3 regions of the Pseudalkalibacillus sp. JSM 102089 genome follow, and region 3 is predicted to be linked to each of the others. Evidence: riboswitches for the same ligand, from Rfam matches in the RefSeq annotation. Region 3 holds a riboswitch; each other region holds the start of a gene.
What was found. Region 3 has a riboswitch for cyclic di-GMP ahead of ABVF21_RS14165 (endo alpha-1,4 polygalactosaminidase). Riboswitches for the same ligand answer to the same signal wherever they lie in the genome.

Region 1 (6,031 bases), on a different contig from region 3:
TTCATGTCAAAGTAGTTGTACTCCGTAATTTAGCTTACATCATTTTATCTATTTTATCACTTATACTCAACTATGTTAGGAGGTTAGAAGTCTAACATGGAACAGGTTACGTTATTTACGATTACGGCTTGTATCGATTGCTATAAAATGAAGCAACATCTTAAGGAAAGAAATATTCCATTTGTAGAAGTCAACTTAATGGAACAACCGGAAAGACTTAAAGATCTTATAAAGGTAGCAGGGGAATGTCAAGTGCCTTTCCTCGTAAAAGGTGAAGAAGCTCTTTTTTTGGAAGACCTTAACTAGCAAAGTAACAATAGAGTGTTGAGTGGAATAATATAGGGCATCTATAATTAAGAGGTGATTCTATGTCTGACTCAATTACTTCTGTTAAATATACCGCAATAGGAGATTCTATTACGTTAGGTACTGGAACGGTTTTGTTTACTCCAACATTTGTAGACTTTTATTCCAATTCTCTAAATTACGAGTTACAATTTCCGGTTAAAGCGCGAACGTTTGCAGAAAATGGTGCGACTACTGCAGATGTTAAACGATGGCTCTATTGCTCCCAAATTCCTATGAAACAATCGCCTGTTATTACGGTCACAGCCGGAGGAAACGATCTGATTGATGCAGCTGAAGCTTACGCTATTACAAAAAACAAGGCTGTACTAGATGGTGCTTTACATGAATGTTGTCAGAATATGAGTTGGATTGTAGCCTATTTATCGAAGGAGCTAAAACGGAATTACGCTCAAGCAATGATTCGGATTGTGAATTTGTATAACCCCATTCCTGATTTAGCTTTTTCAGATGTTTGGGTTAAGGCATTTAACCGACACATTGAAACATGTTCAGCTGGAAAATTCGTTAAAGTTGCTAATATTTATCCAGTTTTTAAAGGACGGGAAAAGGAATTTTTAGCTTCAGATGGAATTCATCCCAACACAAAGGGCCATAAAGAAATTTCAAATGCTCTCATAAAAACAGGAATATGTCTTTAAATGTTTAATTTAGTTAAAACTAGGGTAAAACTTTATGTTCATAAATTATTAAGATTTTGGGGAGGAACTTATGGTACAACAATCCATTCAATTAAACGAATTACGAGAACAATTGCTTCATGCTTATGAAGCAACACGCACAATGACGAACACATTAGTGGAACCACTTGAAACGGAGGATTTCACTATTCAATCGATTCCAGATGTAAGTCCTCCCAAATGGCACATGGCACACACAACGTGGTTTTTTGAAACGTTTATTCTGAAAGAATACTGTGAAAATTACAAGTCGTTTCACGAAGAATTCGAATACTTATTTAACTCGTACTATGAAAGTGTAGGAAGTTATTTCCCTCGCCATGCAAGAGGTTTGCTGAGCAGACCAAATATAGATAAAGTTAGAAGCTATCGATCTGATATTGATGAAGAAATGGTTACTCTTATTCAAGAAATTGACGATAGTAAACTTCACCAGGTTGCTGATTTAGTAGAAATCGGATTGAATCACGAGCAACAGCATCAAGAGCTTTTAATGACCGACATTAAATATAATTTTTCCATTAATCCATTGAAACCCGTCTACCGTTCACTTGAGGTTAATTCTAAAGAAAAAGCTACACCATTAGAGTGGATCTCGTTTGAGGGAGGTCTGATTGAAACGGGTATAAATGAAGATGATGGTTTTTCCTTTGATAATGAACGTCCAATACATAAATCTTGGCTTGAGCCATTTAAGTTAGCGACTAGAACAGTAACGAACGGGGAGTATCTTGCGTTTATTAAAGCTGGTGGTTATAAAGAAGCGACCTACTGGTTATCAGATGGTTGGGCAACAGTAAAGAAAGAAAATTGGCAAGCACCGTTGCATTGGGTTGAAAAGGATGGGGAGTGGTATACTTTTACGCTCCATGGGTTAGTTCCACTAAATATAGAAGAACCTGTTACACATATTAGTTACTACGAAGCTGAAGCATATGCAAGCTTTGTAGGTAAAAGACTTCCTTCTGAGTCCGAATGGGAACTTGCAGTTCGCGATCAGCCGATTGCGGGTAATTTTGTTGAAGATGGCATCTATCATCCCGTGGCATCGATCAAGGAAAATGAAGGTAGAATAAAAAAAGCCTATGGAGATGTGTGGGAATGGACGAAAAGTCCTTATATGCCTTACCCTGGTAATAAACCGCTTGACGGGGCGTTGGGTGAGTATAATGCAAAATTCATGAGCAGTCAGATGATTCTAAGAGGCGGATCATGTGTTACCTCCGTATCTCATATTCGTCCGACTTATCGAAATTTCTTTGGTCCAGATAAACGCTGGCAATTTACCGGCATTCGTCTTGCAGATGATAAGTAATCATTAAAAACTTCGCAATGGATCAGAGCTATTTGAAGAAATCACATAGCCAGAAGAATACTATCCGACTCGAACAGAATCTTAAAGAACTTAAACAGTTAGCAGAGAATTCAGGTTTCACACCAATGAAAACATGGACTGATCAAGAACAGCTTTTCAGTTTGCACTATCTTAGTGTGAATTAACGTAAGCTTTCTTACAGACATTCAATGATTATTTCGATATAATTGTTAATGAAGATATAGGTGAAGGAGAGATAATCATGAAGAAGATTGAAACAGCTGATTCTTATCAGTCATTCATTAACAATAATGGCGTATCCATTCTAAAATATGAAGCTAACTGGTGCCCGGATTGCAAGCGCCTTGACTTTTTTATTGATGATATAATGAATGCGCATCATGAAAAGCAATGGGCTCAAATCGATATTGAACAATTCCCTGAAATTACAGAGGAAAATGATGTTATGGGTATCCCGAGCCTTCTTGTCTATAAAGACGGCAAAAAGATTGGTCACTTGCATAGTGCGAATACCAAAAATCCAGATCAGGTGAAAGAATATTTAAGTCAATTCTAAACAAAAGAGAAGGTTGCGAAGGCAACCTTCTTTTATTTTGTTAGAACATATTCGATGGAGCCGTCAATTAATGAATGAACAAATGCAACTGTATATCCAATGCTAAGGTAAGTAGAGAGTGTTTCACTACAATGTGGATGTAATGGTTCTGTTGGGGCATGAATACTTTTATACATGGTTTTTACGGTGCTAGAGATGGGTTCACAACGAAGTAAAACAACATGTTTACCGCTCCAAGCGGTACTAATGTGATTTCTCTGCATATCACTCTTCCTTTGCGAAAAATATATTCAGGGAATACAGTTAGCATATGAGTGAAATCGTAGGATGTTAGAAGTAGAAATGGAAATTTAAAAATATTTTGAATTTTCATCGAATAACTGGTATATTAGTAGCATATAACGTCAAACTTCTCGATAATCACATCGATTCACTAAAAAGTTGTGTATTTTGTAAGTTTATGGTCGGAATGTGTCATTTCTGAATTCTCCAGACAAGGGCAAACCATCCTAAAGGATGGGACGCAAAGACACAGGTCTAATGTTGGTTCTCCAACGATGACGGCTGGTCCTCCTGGAAAACCCATGAAGGAGGAGAAAAGAATGACCATGGCTAAACCTAAGCCTAAGAAGGTACTTGATCAAGAATGGGTTATTCTCATGAGGGCTGCCAGAGAACTTGGATTGAAGAAAGAAGAGGTACAAGCATTCTTAAAACAACACAAAAACCGACATCTATGAATATACATAAATGCATGACGACCTATAAGGTCGTTTTTTTGTGATAAGCTTTGATGAAAGCAAATACGGTGTGAAATGAATATTCCTTGACTTTAGGGCAATATTTTTTGTATCATATGTCATATCAATTGCATACATAAACCATACTAACTATGAAGGATAAATAGTAGTCAGAGTAACCTTGTTTTTAGCGATTCGGGGACGGTGGAAGCCCGAACGAGGTCTGATGAAACGGCAGTCTGGAGTTACGTTACTTAAAGTGGATGCCTTATTTGCATCAACTAGGGTGGAACCGCGGGTGCATAAGCTCTCGTCCCTGGACATTTTTTGTCCATGGATTGGGAGCTTTTTATATTGATTGAGAAAAAAGGAGAGAATGACATGACAATTTCAATGGATCAGATCGTTTCAGTATCGAAGCACAGAGGATTTATTTTCCCTGGTTCTGATATTTACGGTGGACTAGCAAATACATGGGATTATGGACCACTTGGTGTAGAACTTAAGAAAAATATTAAAGATGCATGGTGGAAGAAGTTTGTTCAAGAATCACCTTATAATAGTGGTCTAGATGCCGCCATTCTAATGAATCCAAAAACGTGGGAAGCTTCAGGACATTTAGGTAATTTCAATGATCCTTTAATTGATTGCAAAAGCTGTAAAACACGTCACCGTGCAGATAAATTAATTGAGGACGCTCTTTCAACTGAAGAAGAGGACATGATTGCAGACGGCCTTTCATTTGAAGAAATGGAGCGTTTGATGAAAGAAAATCATATTACTTGCCCGGAGTGTGGCAGTGAAGATTTCACAGAAATCCGTCAATTTGATCTTATGTTTAAAACCCATCAAGGTGTAACAAAATCGAGCACGAGTGAAATTTACCTTCGCCCAGAAACGGCGCAGGGAATCTTCGTAAACTTTAAAAATGTTCAACGCTCTATGCGTAAGAAAGTGCCTTTTGGTATTGCACAAGTTGGAAAAAGCTTCCGGAATGAAATTACACCTGGAAACTTTACATTCCGTACTCGTGAATTTGAACAAATGGAGCTTGAATTCTTCTGTAAGCCAGGTAACGAACTAGAGTGGCATGAGTATTGGAAAGAGTACTGCAAAAACTGGCTTCTAAATCTTGGTGTAAAAGAAGATAGCATCCGACTGCGTGAGCATGCGGAAGATGAACTGTCGCATTATAGTAATGCAACAACTGATATCGAGTACAAGTTCCCATTTGGTTGGGGCGAACTTTGGGGTGTTGCTTCTCGAACAGATTACGACTTAAAGCAGCATATGGAACATTCCAATGAAGATTTCACTTATCACGATCAACAAACAGGTGAGAAGTATGTACCTTATTGCATTGAGCCTTCACTTGGTGCTGACCGCGTCACTCTTGCTTTCTTGATTGAAGCATATGAAGAACAGGAGCTAGAAGATGGCACAACTAGAAGTGTGATGCACTTCCATCCAGCGATCGCTCCGTTTAAAGCTGCTGTATTCCCTCTATCTAAGAAGCTTTCTGAAGAAGCGCGTGCTGTTCATGCGGAACTTTCAAAATACTTTATGGTTGATTATGATGAGGCTGGCTCAATTGGTAAACGTTACCGTCGTCATGATGAAGTTGGTACACCGTATGCCATTACATTTGATTTTGATTCTGTTGAAGACCAACAAGTGACGATTCGTGACCGTGACACAATGGAACAAAAGAGAATGCCGATTTCTGAACTGAAAAGCTTTCTTGAAGAAAAAACACAATTTTAATGTAAGAAGCCGCTCAAAATTCGAGCGGCTTTTCTTTATAATAAAGAATGACAATGATTCTTATTGATCGTTTACCCGCGAGATTAAACAAACTTGTTTTATAACTAATAAGGAGTGAATAGTAAGTGAGGATTCTATGGGATTTTGATGGCACATTATTTGATACATACCCTGCTTTTACAAAAGTGATGAAAGAATTAGTTTCTAATGATGTAAAGGAAGAAGATATTTTAAAAGAGCTAAAAGTGTCTTTTCGTCATGCGACGGAAGTGTTTCAATTAACTGAAGAACAAATTAAAACGTTTCGTAAAATGGATAATGCTTTGTCACCAGAAGATAAACCACCATTTCCTGGTTTGAAAACAATTCTTCAAAAAGCTGAATTGAATGTCATCATGACTCATAAACCGCGTGAAGAGGTGATCACGATTTTAGAGTATTTTAAAATGGAGCATTATTTCGCTGATCTTGTAGCCGGAGATGATGGATTTCCACGTAAGCCTGATCCTGCATCCTATCACCATTTGAATAACAAGTATCAGCTGGATCTTGCCGTTGGTGACAGAGTACTTGATATTCTCCCCGCTAA
Region 2 (6,031 bases), on a different contig from region 3:
CTCCTTTGATTTTTCGTAATCTCCACATATAATCGCAACATGGTGCACTTTAGTAAACATCTGCTTCACCTCAACCTAAACGATAAGCTGACAAATGAGCTTCGTCAATAAGAAACCCGAGCAGCTAGTCATTATAACAGCGATTCCGCTCCATCAACATACATCTCTGTCCCTGTTACATGACTAGATGCATCAGAAGCTAGAAAGTAAACGACGTCTGCCACCTGTTGTGGCGAACCTGGTTTTTGCTCAAGCGGATGACTTCCTTCAGGATATTCTACTGGAATTTCAATTTCTTCTACACTATCTTTCTTGTCTGTGTTTTGATCAATGTTCGTATCGATTGCCCCAGGGCAAATGGCGTTTACGCGAATGTGATACTGCGCTAGTTCAAGAGCAGCCATTTTCATAAAGGCTACCTGTCCTGCTTTTGAAGTACTATAAGCAGACATACCAAAGTTCGAAAAAGTCCGATTGCCATTTATGGAACTAGTAATAATGATACTCCCTCCATCTTCTTTCATATAAGGGATTGTATGTTTCACCATTAGAAAAGTACTTCTTAAATTTGTTTCAATCGTCTGATCCCACTCATCAACCTTCATTTCTTCAATCGGATTCAGTGTGCCATTAATTCCTGCATTGTTAAACAGAATATCAACGCGTCCCCATTTGTTAACAACTTCCTTCAAACCATATGTAACTCGTTCTTCATCGGCCACATCCACATCAAGGACAAACGCCTCTCCCCCGTTTTTTACGATCGACTCCTTCACTTGTTCGGCTCGACTTTCCTTCAAATCAAATAAGCAAACTCGAACGCCTTCTTTTGCAAAGCGTTTAGCTGCGGCTTCTCCAATGCCAGATCCACCACCTGTTATAACGGCTACCTTCTTCATATTTAACACTCTCCTTTTTTCTGACTATTCCCGTCCACCTATTTTTTAGACAATTTTATATAAAAAAGAGACCCGTTAAGGTCCCTATTGCTGGTTTTCAGTTTCATCATTTGATTTTTGCTCTGTATCGTCCATATCCCCTTCATCCATGTTACCATCTTCATCTTTATCGCCTTCTTCTGAACCATCCTTATTCATTGTATCATCGTCTTCCTGATCAATCGTTCCATCATCTTCGTTAACATTCTCTTCATCTTCTGGTGTATCTTCTTGCATCTCGGGATCTTCTACCGGTCCTTCTTCTTCATTTGCATTCGAACAAGCCGCAATACTCAGGGAAAGTAACATCGTCATCAATAACAACATCCACTTTTTCATAGAAAAACCTCCATCTTTGTAATAGTCCTATTTTGACCATCGCTAGTGGATGTATGTATTTTCCTAACACCAAATTTTAAAAAAGCTATTTATTTACAAAAAAAGTCATATATTTTTGATATTTCTTACAAATTACAACACCTTTCGTAGGTTTAATGACCTATTATGATAGTAGGATTTTCATAAATATATGATGGATCGTACAAAGTATCCTCCAGAAAAGGGCAACCATTTTTGAAAAAAAGTGGGCGCAAAGTAAACAGATCTAAGGAAGCTTCTTCTGAGAAGGCTTCTATGATGGCTGAACTACCTGGAAAGAGTTTAAGGAGGAGTTACATGGGCGTACATACAGAAGAAAATCTTGACGAGGAATGGATTAAACTAATGAAAGAAGCGAAGGAATTGGGCATCAAAATTTCTGAAATCAAAGCGTTTCTCAAAAATGAAGGAGTGTAACCTGAACGAAAGCGGCAGAACGGAGGCCGCTTTCGTTCTATTTACGGAACAATAACATACTGGTATAATTACATACAATCAAAGAAATTTGTCGAAGCATCGGAGGGATACACGTGATAGGTGAAGAAGTAAAGAAGTATCGTTTACGCAAAGGGTTATCTCTTTCAGAATTAGCGGAACGCGCGAATGTGGCCAAGTCATATCTGAGTTCAATTGAACGAAATATACAATCAAATCCCTCTATCCAATTCCTAGATAAAATATCTAATGTTCTTGATGTTTCGGTAGAGGTATTACTTCAAGGAGATGATCCTATTCATCAGAGTGAGTTAGACTCGGAATGGAAAAAGATCGTTAAAGAAGCGATGGAGTCTGGTATAAGCAAGGACCAGTTCAGGGAGTTTCTGGAGTTTAATAAGTGGCGGGCCAAACAGGGGTCTGATCAATAAATTGTTTTTTTAAGAGCCGACATCTTCCAGTAGGCTCTTATCTATTTGGGTAACAGTATATATACCCAATAGCCGTGGATACACAATATGAAAGAATATATTGTTGAAGCCACGATTAATAAAATCCGTATTAAAACGGATTTTAAGTGATGAAATTTTAAAAGTAAGACGATCAGAAAAATAGACAAACCTATTTTATACATTAGGAAAACAAGTGGATCCATTTGAAATAGCGCTCGCATTAGTGGATTCACTTCTCCGATCCATCCATTTTGAATTCCCCAATATGTGATAAATCCATCAAGAGTGTTAATACATGCTAAATAAATAACAAAAAACTTCTCCCACTTTGTCCCTTTATTCATAATGAGATGAAATATTTTGGTTTTGTATAATCTCCCTAAGTTCATCGTACATTTTCTGTTCATCTCGGATTATTCCCTTGATGTCTTGTTCTTTATTTTCAAGTCCGTGGATTTTCTCTAGAATAAAAGATAAATCGCACTTCCCTTTATATTCGTCATTGATGTAAAGTTTGGCGACCTGTTTATCAACCGCAATGATTTTAATCCTTTTCCCTAAAATATACGAGACAAAAGTTCCTTCCCCTAACTTGATCACCATCATTCCTCCTTACTTTTTTGAGGAATTGATTAGAAAATCCTTCACTTCCTCCTTAGATAATCCCATTCTTCTTGCAATTGAAATAAGGGCCACCCATTCCTGATCCAATTTTTCGTCAGTATACGTTTTCATTCCCCATCCCCCTTATATATTTCATCAATAAACGACATTAATAAAGAACGTTTTGTTCTTTATTTAGAATGTACATCTAATATAGTCTTATTTTGGAAGTTTAAAAAGACTGAAAATTCTTTGTATTGAGTTGTTATTAGCATATAATCTGCTATATACTACTAAATACTCTCTCGTTCTTAAATTTTAATTATTTTGTTCAACGAGACTTTTAGAAGACTAATATAAAAACACGACATTTGTTCTGTTTACAGAACAAATTGTTCTTGATAAAATTAAAACAATAAATAATGATAAAGTCGAGGTAAAGGGATGATAGGGGAAAAAATTAAACTTTATCGGAATCGTATGGGACTGTCTTTAACTGAACTCGCTAAACGGGCAGGGGTTGCCAAGTCTTATTTAAGTTCGATTGAACGAAATCAACAGGCTAATCCTTCTATTCAATTTCTTGAAAAAATAGCGGCAGAATTAAAGGTTCCTATGGAAGTGTTCATATTAGAAGAAGATCACGAGGAGCCGGCACTCGACACGGAGTGGAAAGAATTAATCGAAGAAGCGATGCGCTCAGGTATTACAAAAAAAGATTTCGCAGACTATTTAGAGTTTAAGAAGTGGCAACTCCATCATGGTAATAATGAATAAATCAACTGTTTACAAAAGAATTATCTCTTGAAAGAAGAAACTCCTGTCCACGAAGGACAGGAGAGAAAGTTCTTATTCAGCAGAGTTCTCAGAGTTTTCGTTAGCCGCTGGCTCTTCGGTGTTGCTTCCATTGTTCATAGAGTTATTGCCGTTATCAGAATCATTTTCACCGCTGTTACACGCTGTGATTAACATAACAGCTACTAACGAAGTTGCAATTTTGAGCATGAATTTCTTGTTATTCATTTCCAAAATTCCTCCCTGAACTCGATAAGTTTTACCGCTATGTAGCGGTTGAGTAAATCATAGCAGGTAAAAAAGAGTATTTGTTAGAATTTACATAGTCTCTATGATCGTTTAACATTACATCAACATTTGAGTCATCATCGAGCCTCTACTAATATGAACTTCACACTCCAAAAAATCCCTATTTCCGTATAAATCACGGAAATAGGGATTTGCTTGTCCTACTTCAAAGCAAACATAATCTCAGCTTCTGCTGCAACTTCGCCGTCCACTGTTGCTGTTGCTTTTCCTTTGCCGATCGGTCCTTTGATACGAATGATTTCAACTTCTAGACGAAGCTGATCTCCCGGTTTAACCTGTTTTTTAAAGCGACATTTGTCAATACCAGTAAAGAAAGCTAGCTTACCTTGATTATCTTCCTTCTTCAGCATCGCGACAGCACCTACCTGAGCAAGCGCTTCAACGATTAACACACCTGGCATAACAGGGTAATCTGGAAAATGTCCATTAAAGAACTCTTCATTCGCTGTAACGTTCTTAATACCAACTGCTCTTACTTCTTCTTCTACTTCAAGAATTCGATCAACGAGCAGAAAAGGGTAACGATGCGGGATAATCTTCTTAATGTCCTGACTATCTAACATAATTCATTCTCCTAACTGTTACTCTTCTTTTTTGACGATATCACTAATCTTTATCCATGTACTCTTCTTAAAGACATCTGCAGGGCTTCCGTCTCCAATGACACCGTAACCGATCATCGCACCTGCTACAAGTGAAGCGACGAGCAATAGGGCAACGAGAAGAAGGCGTAGCCAGATTGGAATTAACCGAATCCTTGGCTTACGCTCTTTCGTTTCTTTATTCTTATTCGTTTTTATGGCCTCTTCATTAAGAAGTTCCTTATGCTCTGAGGTCTGGTTCACCTTTTCATGGTTGTTCGCCATTATGATTACACCCTTACGAATAGTTTCCGTTCTAATTTAGACTAATTTTTTCTTTGCAATTTTGTCAATATGCTCGAGCATGAGGCCTGTCCCTTTTGCAACACAGCTCATCGGCTCTTCGGCAATGAGTACAGGTACCATTAGCTCTTCAGCGAATAGCTGATCAATACCGTGAAGCAAAGCACCCCCGCCTGTCATGATGACACCACGATCAATAATATCTGCTGAAAGTTCTGGAGGAGTTCTTTCAAGTACGCTCTTCGCGGCCATTACCATATGTGTAATTGGCTCCTGAAGGGCCTGCTGAATTTCATCAGATTTCACTGTGATTGTGCGTGGAAGTCCTGAAACCATATCGCGTCCACGAATATCAAGTTCTTCTTTCCGGCCGCCTGGAAATACCGTTGCTACGTTAATCTTAATTTGTTCTGCTGTCCGCTCCCCAATGAGAAGCTTATACGTTTTCTTGATGTAATCCAGGATTTCGTAATCGAACTTGTCCCCTGCCATTTTAATGGAAGAGGCGGTGACAATATCGCCCATTGAAAGAACTGCGATATCCGTCGTTCCACCGCCAATGTCCACAACCATATTACCGCTTGGCTGAAATATATCCATGCCAGCGCCAATCGCTGCTACTTTTGGTTCTTCTTCAAGGAAAATTTGTTTTCCACCGCTTTTTTCAGCAGCTTCTTTAATCGCTTTCTTTTCAACAGACGTAATGTTTGTTGGCGTACAAATTAGAATACGCGGCTTAGATAGAAAGCTTTTTACATTAATTTTGTTCAAGAAATGTCTCAGCATCACTTCTGTAATATCGAAGTCTGCGATCACGCCATCTTTCAATGGACGTGTTGCAACGATGTTTCCAGGAGTCCGGCCAACCATTTGTCTTGCTTCTTCACCTACAGCAAGTGCTCTTCCAGTACCAGTGTCTAATGCCACGACAGAAGGTTCATCCAACACTATGCCTCTGCCTTTCACATAAATCAGTACGTTCGCGGTACCTAAATCAATCCCAATATCACGTGAAAACATGACTTATCCTCCCTGTATTCTTTCACTCATCTATTGTCTCAGTCCTAGTATGTTTAAACTACTTATCCATTAGTATATTGTACCACAAATAAAGAACCAGGAAGAAAGTATTTAGAAAAAAATGTCGTTTTTAGGCGTATTATTTGACAGCTTCTTCTTTTTCCGTATCCTTTCTATATTTTATTCTCGTCGCTTCGCCGCCGCGGAGATGGCGTAT
Region 3 (6,031 bases):
TATTTTTCATACATTTCTAACTAAATAGAAGATATTTGTCGAGAGCCCCTGATCTCAAACGTTTCAACACTTTTTCTAGAATTATAAAAGAAACCATTCTTTCATTCGACTTCTTCCATTCATTTCCCCGGAAATGGTCAACTAAATTACAAAAGAATTCGCTTAAACTAGACAAGGAATTTTTTCCCGGCTCGACACCAATATCCCATTCTTTTACGGAACGTTATGTATAATGATGTCATCAACTTACTTCAGTAGGGAGGAATCATATGAAAACGCTTCGTCTCGTATTGTTGTTTACTTTACTACTCATCGTCACGTCATGTAACTTCTTAACTACTTCTGACTCATCGGAAAAGGTAGAAGCGGAGAAAGAAACGGTGGACAAGCCTTCAGAGGAAGCCGTACAAAAGGACATTCTATTTCAAGATGGCACGTACAAGTGGGAGAAAGATGGAGAAATCCACGGGGGGCTTGATGTAACAGATTCAACTTCTACTTCCTTTACATTTATGCTTCAATCCTATGATGGTCAAAATGTTGGAGAGCTTTCAGGGACTGCTGAGGTTAACGGAGAAATGGCTCATTTCACACACCCTGATAATGAGGCTTGCAAAGCCTCGTTCGGTTGGAAAGAGGACCGCTTAGCCATTGATACGAGTGAAGCATGTGAATCAATGAATGAGAATAGCGCCTCTTTTACAGGCGTATATACTCGAATCGAACTGGAATCGAATACGAATGATGAAGCAGCGAACGAAGAAAGTACTTCTGAATGGAAAGAAGCACTTTATATTGATCCTGCATTCGATCAAGGGAACTTAAGCATATCAAACGTGACGAAAGAATCCTTTCAGTTTACGATCGACGTTAGTAGTGGATCGGATGTTGGGAAATTGAATGGAACAGCTACAATAAACGGTGATGAAGCAACGTTTGAGGATACGGAAGACCCCTCTTGTTCAGGTACGTTTATTCGAACGAATGACGTTATTACATTCATTGAAGAAGCTTGTCTTAGTTACCATGATGCAGCTGTTGGATTCAACGGTGATTATAAGATGACAGATGAAAAACCACTAACATTAGAAGAGGCTTCTTCCTGTGAAAAAGCTCCATTCCATTCAGAATTACTGGATTTTGCAGAGCAAGGTCATCTTAAGGATGCTTCCATTTTTCTTGGTATGTCTGAAGAAGCCCTAAAGAAGATAAAGCCTGAGATGACCTATGATGAAACATTCTATGAAGGAACACCCGGTTTCTATGATGAAAAGTACGCTTACCTAACTGCAAACGAAACGGTAAGTCATTTACGTTATAACGCGTTATCGGAAGGACCCGCTATCCCTTATACAGATGTAGTTTGTCAGTTTGGCGAGCCTGATGAAGTTGTATTCAACGAACTTGATAACGAATACTTGCACGTATATTATACTGGTGAAAATAAGTTAGCGTTTGTTTCAGAAGCAAAGGAAGGTGCTATAAAAGCAGTTGAGCTTGAAACAGCAAATATCCAATAACCTTTCACTTCTCACTACCGCAAAAAGGTTAAGCGCATTTAAGCTTAACCTTTTGCGGTTTTATTTAATTTGATAAGTAACGTCCATTATCTTCAGCGAAGCCCTTAACAAATGTTCCAGCTTAAACTAGGTAAGAAAAATCTCTCCACTCTTTAACATCTTTTCATCATTTTATTCTTCAACTAAGACTTTTCGTTCTTTAAAAAACATAAGCGTTCGCTTTTGACGAACGCTGTCGGAATTTAAAATATTTATATCGAAATATCTACATAAAATATGGTATTTTATTAATTTATATGCAATTCTATTATTAAGAACTTACCAGCTATTATAACCATTCCTCGTATGGAAATGAACAAAACCATTAGATTCAGCATAAGAAATGCCATTCCATTTCTGCTCTGTTGAAACCGTAAGAACTGCTAAGTCTGTTTCTTGCTGAATTTCTTTTAAATCAGCCATACGATCTTTTGACCATTCGTCCTTCGATACGGTTGAATAATTGAAGTTCTCCCACATAATCGCATCAACGTAAGAACTTGTGTAATCTTTTAACGTTTGAAAGCCCCAATTTTGTATGAGAGAAAGTGAAGGATGTTGTTGCTTGATTTGTTGTAAGAAGGCTACCATTCCTTCTTGTTGAGCTTGAAGGACAGTTGGGTTCTCCCAATGTTCATTATCAATATTACCGACTGTATCAAGGAAAACACCATCAAGTCCCTTTTCAGCGATTTGCGCTGTCACTTCTGATAGAAGAACGTCACGATAGTGAACAGAAGTGATATCGGTGAGATAGGAATCCCATTCGGTGTAGTGAACTCTTTCTCCGTTACGGTGAAAGAAATCAGCTTCATTTAATTGATTGATAAGTGCTGTATTCCAATTATCAGCTTCCATCGTATTAATATAGCCATAAACTTTTGTACCAGAACTTTTAATTTCTGAAATTTGTTGTTTACTATAGTAAACAGGTTCTATGATCATTACGTCGTATTGCTTCATTTTTGTAATTAATCGTGGCGTAGGAGCATCATAATAAACTTTGTAAGAAGTGACGTCAGATAGTGGATGACTGGCGGCGTGAGAGGTCAGAGGAGAAATCATGATAAATGTAAACAGAATAGCACATGACATTGCAACAATTTGCTTTGTTGAGATAATACCCATTGGTTGGCCTCCTGATTAATCAGAGAGCGGCTCTGGCATTGTAGACTGGCGATCGGTATTCACAAAATAGAATCGACGACCCATGTCTTTGCGCCCTTATTTTTCAATAAGTTTGCCCTTCTCCATATTTAGTTTTCAAAAATAGTATATCAGAAATTGGAATTAATTCCACAATATTTTTTGCATAAAAGTATTTAATTTTCTTAGATGAGGATGATTGTATGATTTACACACAGAAAAACACACTAAGGAAACTGGTTGAGGTCATTATTGTTATTGCACTTATCGGTATTAGTGACCAACTCTTTCAGCTTCACTTAACTACCTGGGAGCTTGATCCATTATTTTTCTTTGTTCTTCTTTTCTCTTTAAGGTATGGATTAACAATGGGGTTGCTTAGCTTCTTTCTAGCCCTTATTTATCATATGATGGCCATCGGCTTTAACGGAGGAGATATATACCTGCTTTTCTATGATACGAGTGAAGCCTCATGGATTTTATTCACCTTATTATTAGCCATCATTTGTGGCTTATACAGTACATCCTTCCAGGAACGATATGAAAGCCTTCATTATCGTCACGATGAGTTAAAAGATGAGAATGAACAATTAACTGAAGCTATTAAACTACTAGAACATTCTCAGAAAACGATGCAAGAAAAAATGCTGGAATCTGAACATAGTCTGACACGTATCTATCAAGTGGGGAAGGCACTTGATCAATCATCACCTGAACTAATTCGAAATGAAGCCATTACGATTATCTCGAATCTCTTTAAAGCGAAAGAATTAGCGATCTATCATTTGGATTCTTCTAAAAGAACTTTACGTCTTCACATTCGAAAGGGCGACTCCAACCATCTTCCGCAAACGGTTTTTATTGAAGAAGATTCGGCGGTTTACAAACGCCTCTTCCGTAATAAAACGATCACACTTCGAACGATAGAAGATGAGAACAATTCCCCAGTTCTAGTTGGACCAATTATTTATGATAACCAGATCAAAGAAGTACTCGTTATCTATCAAGTTGATTTTGCTAAACTAACAACTTATGAAATTCAAATCATGTCGCTTGTCCTTGATTGGATGTCATCAAGGATTGAAAAAGCAACTGAGCTTGAACTGAAAGAAGAGAAAGTAAAGATGTTCCAGGGAACAAATATTTATTTCAAAGAAGCCTTTGATCATAAGGTGCAAATACAGAAGAAACGAAACGAGGAATTTGATCAATCCTATAGTGTTATTCACGTTCACTTTGCTAAATTCGATCGTATTACACCTGTTGAAGCTGAGATCATTCTTAGGTCTTATCTTCGAGAAATTGACATTATGGGATATGACCCATCAGAAAACATTTTCTCTTTCTTATTGCCTGGAACAGCTCCGGAAAATGCAGAAATTGTCAAACACCGAATCAAGAAAGCCTTAACCGAAAAGGGTGGCATGCATGTTGGATAATTTATTCTATCCTCTTATCCTTCTTTATATTATCCATGCGATATTCATGTTCATCTTATCCTTTTTGTTAAAACGGGTTGTGGATCAAAACCATCATGGTGTAATTACATGGATTGCTATCGTTTCTTGCTTTTTACCTCTGATTGGTGAGCTTTTCGGAGTCATTTCGTGGCTCTTAGCGAAACGCTGGGTAACAGATAAAATGCTCGTTGACTACGGAGAATATGTGTCATTCGATGTTTTAAACCTGGAATCGCTTCGTCATGAAGCAGCAACTAGCCTTGACTTAGTCCCGTTAACGGAAGCACTTAACGATCATGAACATACTACTAGAAAAGATTTAATAGTCCGTCTCATTAATTCAAACATTACGAATCAAGGAAAATATTTAAACCTTGGCTTAAATAATAGCGATTCTGAAACCGTTCATTACGCGGCGGCCACGATGAACATTCTTCTTGATCGGTATGAGAAAGAACTCCAGAAAGCGAAAGATCTTTACCGTCTTCATGATGAAAGTAGCTTTCTAAAGGTTGCTGATGTGTACGAGCGTTATATAAAAAGCGGATTACTTGAAGATAGTTCACTTCGTAACGTGCAGAAAGAATATGCTACTTTACTAGAAAATGAAACAAAAAACCCAACAAATGATACGCAGCGATATGTTTATCTTGGTGATCTTTATTTAGAGATGGGTGATGAAGAAAAAGCTATCGAAACGTATAAATACATGACCGAGGCCTTTCAGAATGAACCAGAAGGCTACCTTAAATTAATTGAATACTATTACGGAAAGCGAAGTTGGGCGATGATCAGACCCCTTCTCAATGCGATAGAAATATACGTACCAGAATGGAAAATACCTGACAAACAACACTTTGTCCTAAAACAACTTGGGGGAAATGCAGAATGAAAAAGCAATCGTATCAATATGTGATCGCCATATTTGTTCTTCTTCTCATCTTTATTGGTGGCTTACAAATGCTTCGTCTTGATCTCTTTCAACAACTTCTTCCTGCAAAGGAATCGAAAGAGGTTTCTTACGCAACAATGAGCTCCTCATCCAACGAGTTGAAAGGAGAAAAGATGAAAATATATATCCATGAAGATGATAGCGACTTATCGAAATCGGTTCTCTCAAATCTCCAACATGCTCTTGATTATGCCAAAGTAGCTTACGAGCCCATTTCGATAGATGAGATTCCTTCCATCGAGGCTTCTCCTTACAATGTCCTCGTCCTAGCAGGAGAACACTCGAAAGACTGGCCTTATGAAGAAATTAAATCGTTCGTCGAGGATGGAGGACGACTTTATATAGGTTCTCGGTTTATTAATGCCGAATGGAATGAGCTTCTTGGCGTAACTGATTTTGGAGATTTTATGGACGGCTATAACGGCCTTTCATTTAAAAAAGAACTGTTACCAGGTTACATAGATTTAGACAGCAGCTCTACGTTATTCGCCCATAGCATTGCCGATGTGGAACTTAAGAAAACTTCAGAAGTATTCATTAAAGTCGAGGACGAACCTATTTTGTGGACACATGAATTTGGGAAAGGAAAAATCCTATTCTGGAATACTACTTCCGTTGCCGAAAAAATTTCTCGGGGGCTATTGCTACAAGCTATGTCGTTCCTCACCCCAGCTTTTGTCAGCAGTCAGGCCGGTATTAAAGTGGTGTATCTGGATGACTTCCCGTCCCCTGTTCCTTATGAAACAACCGACACCATTCAAAATAAATATGATATGACGATTAAAGAATTTTACACGAATGTTTGGTGGCAGGATATGAAACAGCTTGCTGAGGATTACAATGTATTGTACACAGGTGTAATCATTGGAACGTATCGTGATACAACCGAACAATCTAGCGAAGACCTCAATGAG

Region 1: another riboswitch for cyclic di-GMP. It lies ahead of ABVF21_RS01210 (anti-repressor SinI family protein); the one in region 3 lies ahead of ABVF21_RS14165 (endo alpha-1,4 polygalactosaminidase).
Region 2: another riboswitch for cyclic di-GMP. It lies ahead of ABVF21_RS06625 (anti-repressor SinI family protein); the one in region 3 lies ahead of ABVF21_RS14165 (endo alpha-1,4 polygalactosaminidase).

What each region holds. Positions count from the first base shown of each region.
Region 1 is NZ_JBEWYW010000001.1:265,772-271,802, reverse strand. It holds gene ABVF21_RS01235 (glutaredoxin family protein) at 97-306, shown strand; gene ABVF21_RS01230 (SGNH/GDSL hydrolase family protein) at 369-1,007, shown strand; gene egtB (ergothioneine biosynthesis protein EgtB) at 1,078-2,361, shown strand; gene ABVF21_RS01220 (thioredoxin family protein) at 2,624-2,938, shown strand; gene ABVF21_RS01215 (hypothetical protein) at 2,971-3,201, opposite strand; cyclic di-GMP riboswitch class I at 3,427-3,515, shown strand; gene ABVF21_RS01210 (anti-repressor SinI family protein) at 3,541-3,678, shown strand; gene ABVF21_RS01205 (glycine--tRNA ligase) at 4,060-5,442, shown strand; gene ABVF21_RS01200 (HAD-IA family hydrolase) at 5,568-6,031, shown strand, end outside.
Region 2 is NZ_JBEWYW010000002.1:415,707-421,737, forward strand. It holds gene gloA2 (SMU1112c/YaeR family gloxylase I-like metalloprotein) at 1-60, opposite strand, end outside; gene ABVF21_RS06615 (SDR family oxidoreductase) at 132-899, opposite strand; gene ABVF21_RS06620 (hypothetical protein) at 984-1,277, opposite strand; cyclic di-GMP riboswitch class I at 1,491-1,591, shown strand; gene ABVF21_RS06625 (anti-repressor SinI family protein) at 1,614-1,733, shown strand; gene ABVF21_RS06630 (helix-turn-helix domain-containing protein) at 1,847-2,182, shown strand; gene ABVF21_RS06635 (DUF5658 family protein) at 2,224-2,610, opposite strand; gene ABVF21_RS06640 (hypothetical protein) at 2,540-2,803, opposite strand; gene ABVF21_RS06645 (anti-repressor SinI family protein) at 2,816-2,938, opposite strand; gene ABVF21_RS06650 (helix-turn-helix domain-containing protein) at 3,251-3,583, shown strand; gene ABVF21_RS06655 (hypothetical protein) at 3,656-3,835, opposite strand; gene fabZ (3-hydroxyacyl-ACP dehydratase FabZ) at 4,051-4,473, opposite strand; gene ABVF21_RS06665 (DNA-directed RNA polymerase subunit beta) at 4,492-4,776, opposite strand; gene ABVF21_RS06670 (rod shape-determining protein) at 4,813-5,814, opposite strand; gene spoIIID (sporulation transcriptional regulator SpoIIID) at 5,954-6,031, opposite strand, start outside.
Region 3 is NZ_JBEWYW010000006.1:62,432-68,462, forward strand. It holds gene ABVF21_RS14160 (hypothetical protein) at 270-1,520, shown strand; gene ABVF21_RS14165 (endo alpha-1,4 polygalactosaminidase) at 1,839-2,687, opposite strand; cyclic di-GMP riboswitch class I at 2,724-2,814, opposite strand; gene ABVF21_RS14170 (hypothetical protein) at 2,909-4,144, shown strand; gene ABVF21_RS14175 (hypothetical protein) at 4,137-5,057, shown strand; gene ABVF21_RS14180 (DUF2194 domain-containing protein) at 5,054-6,031, shown strand, end outside.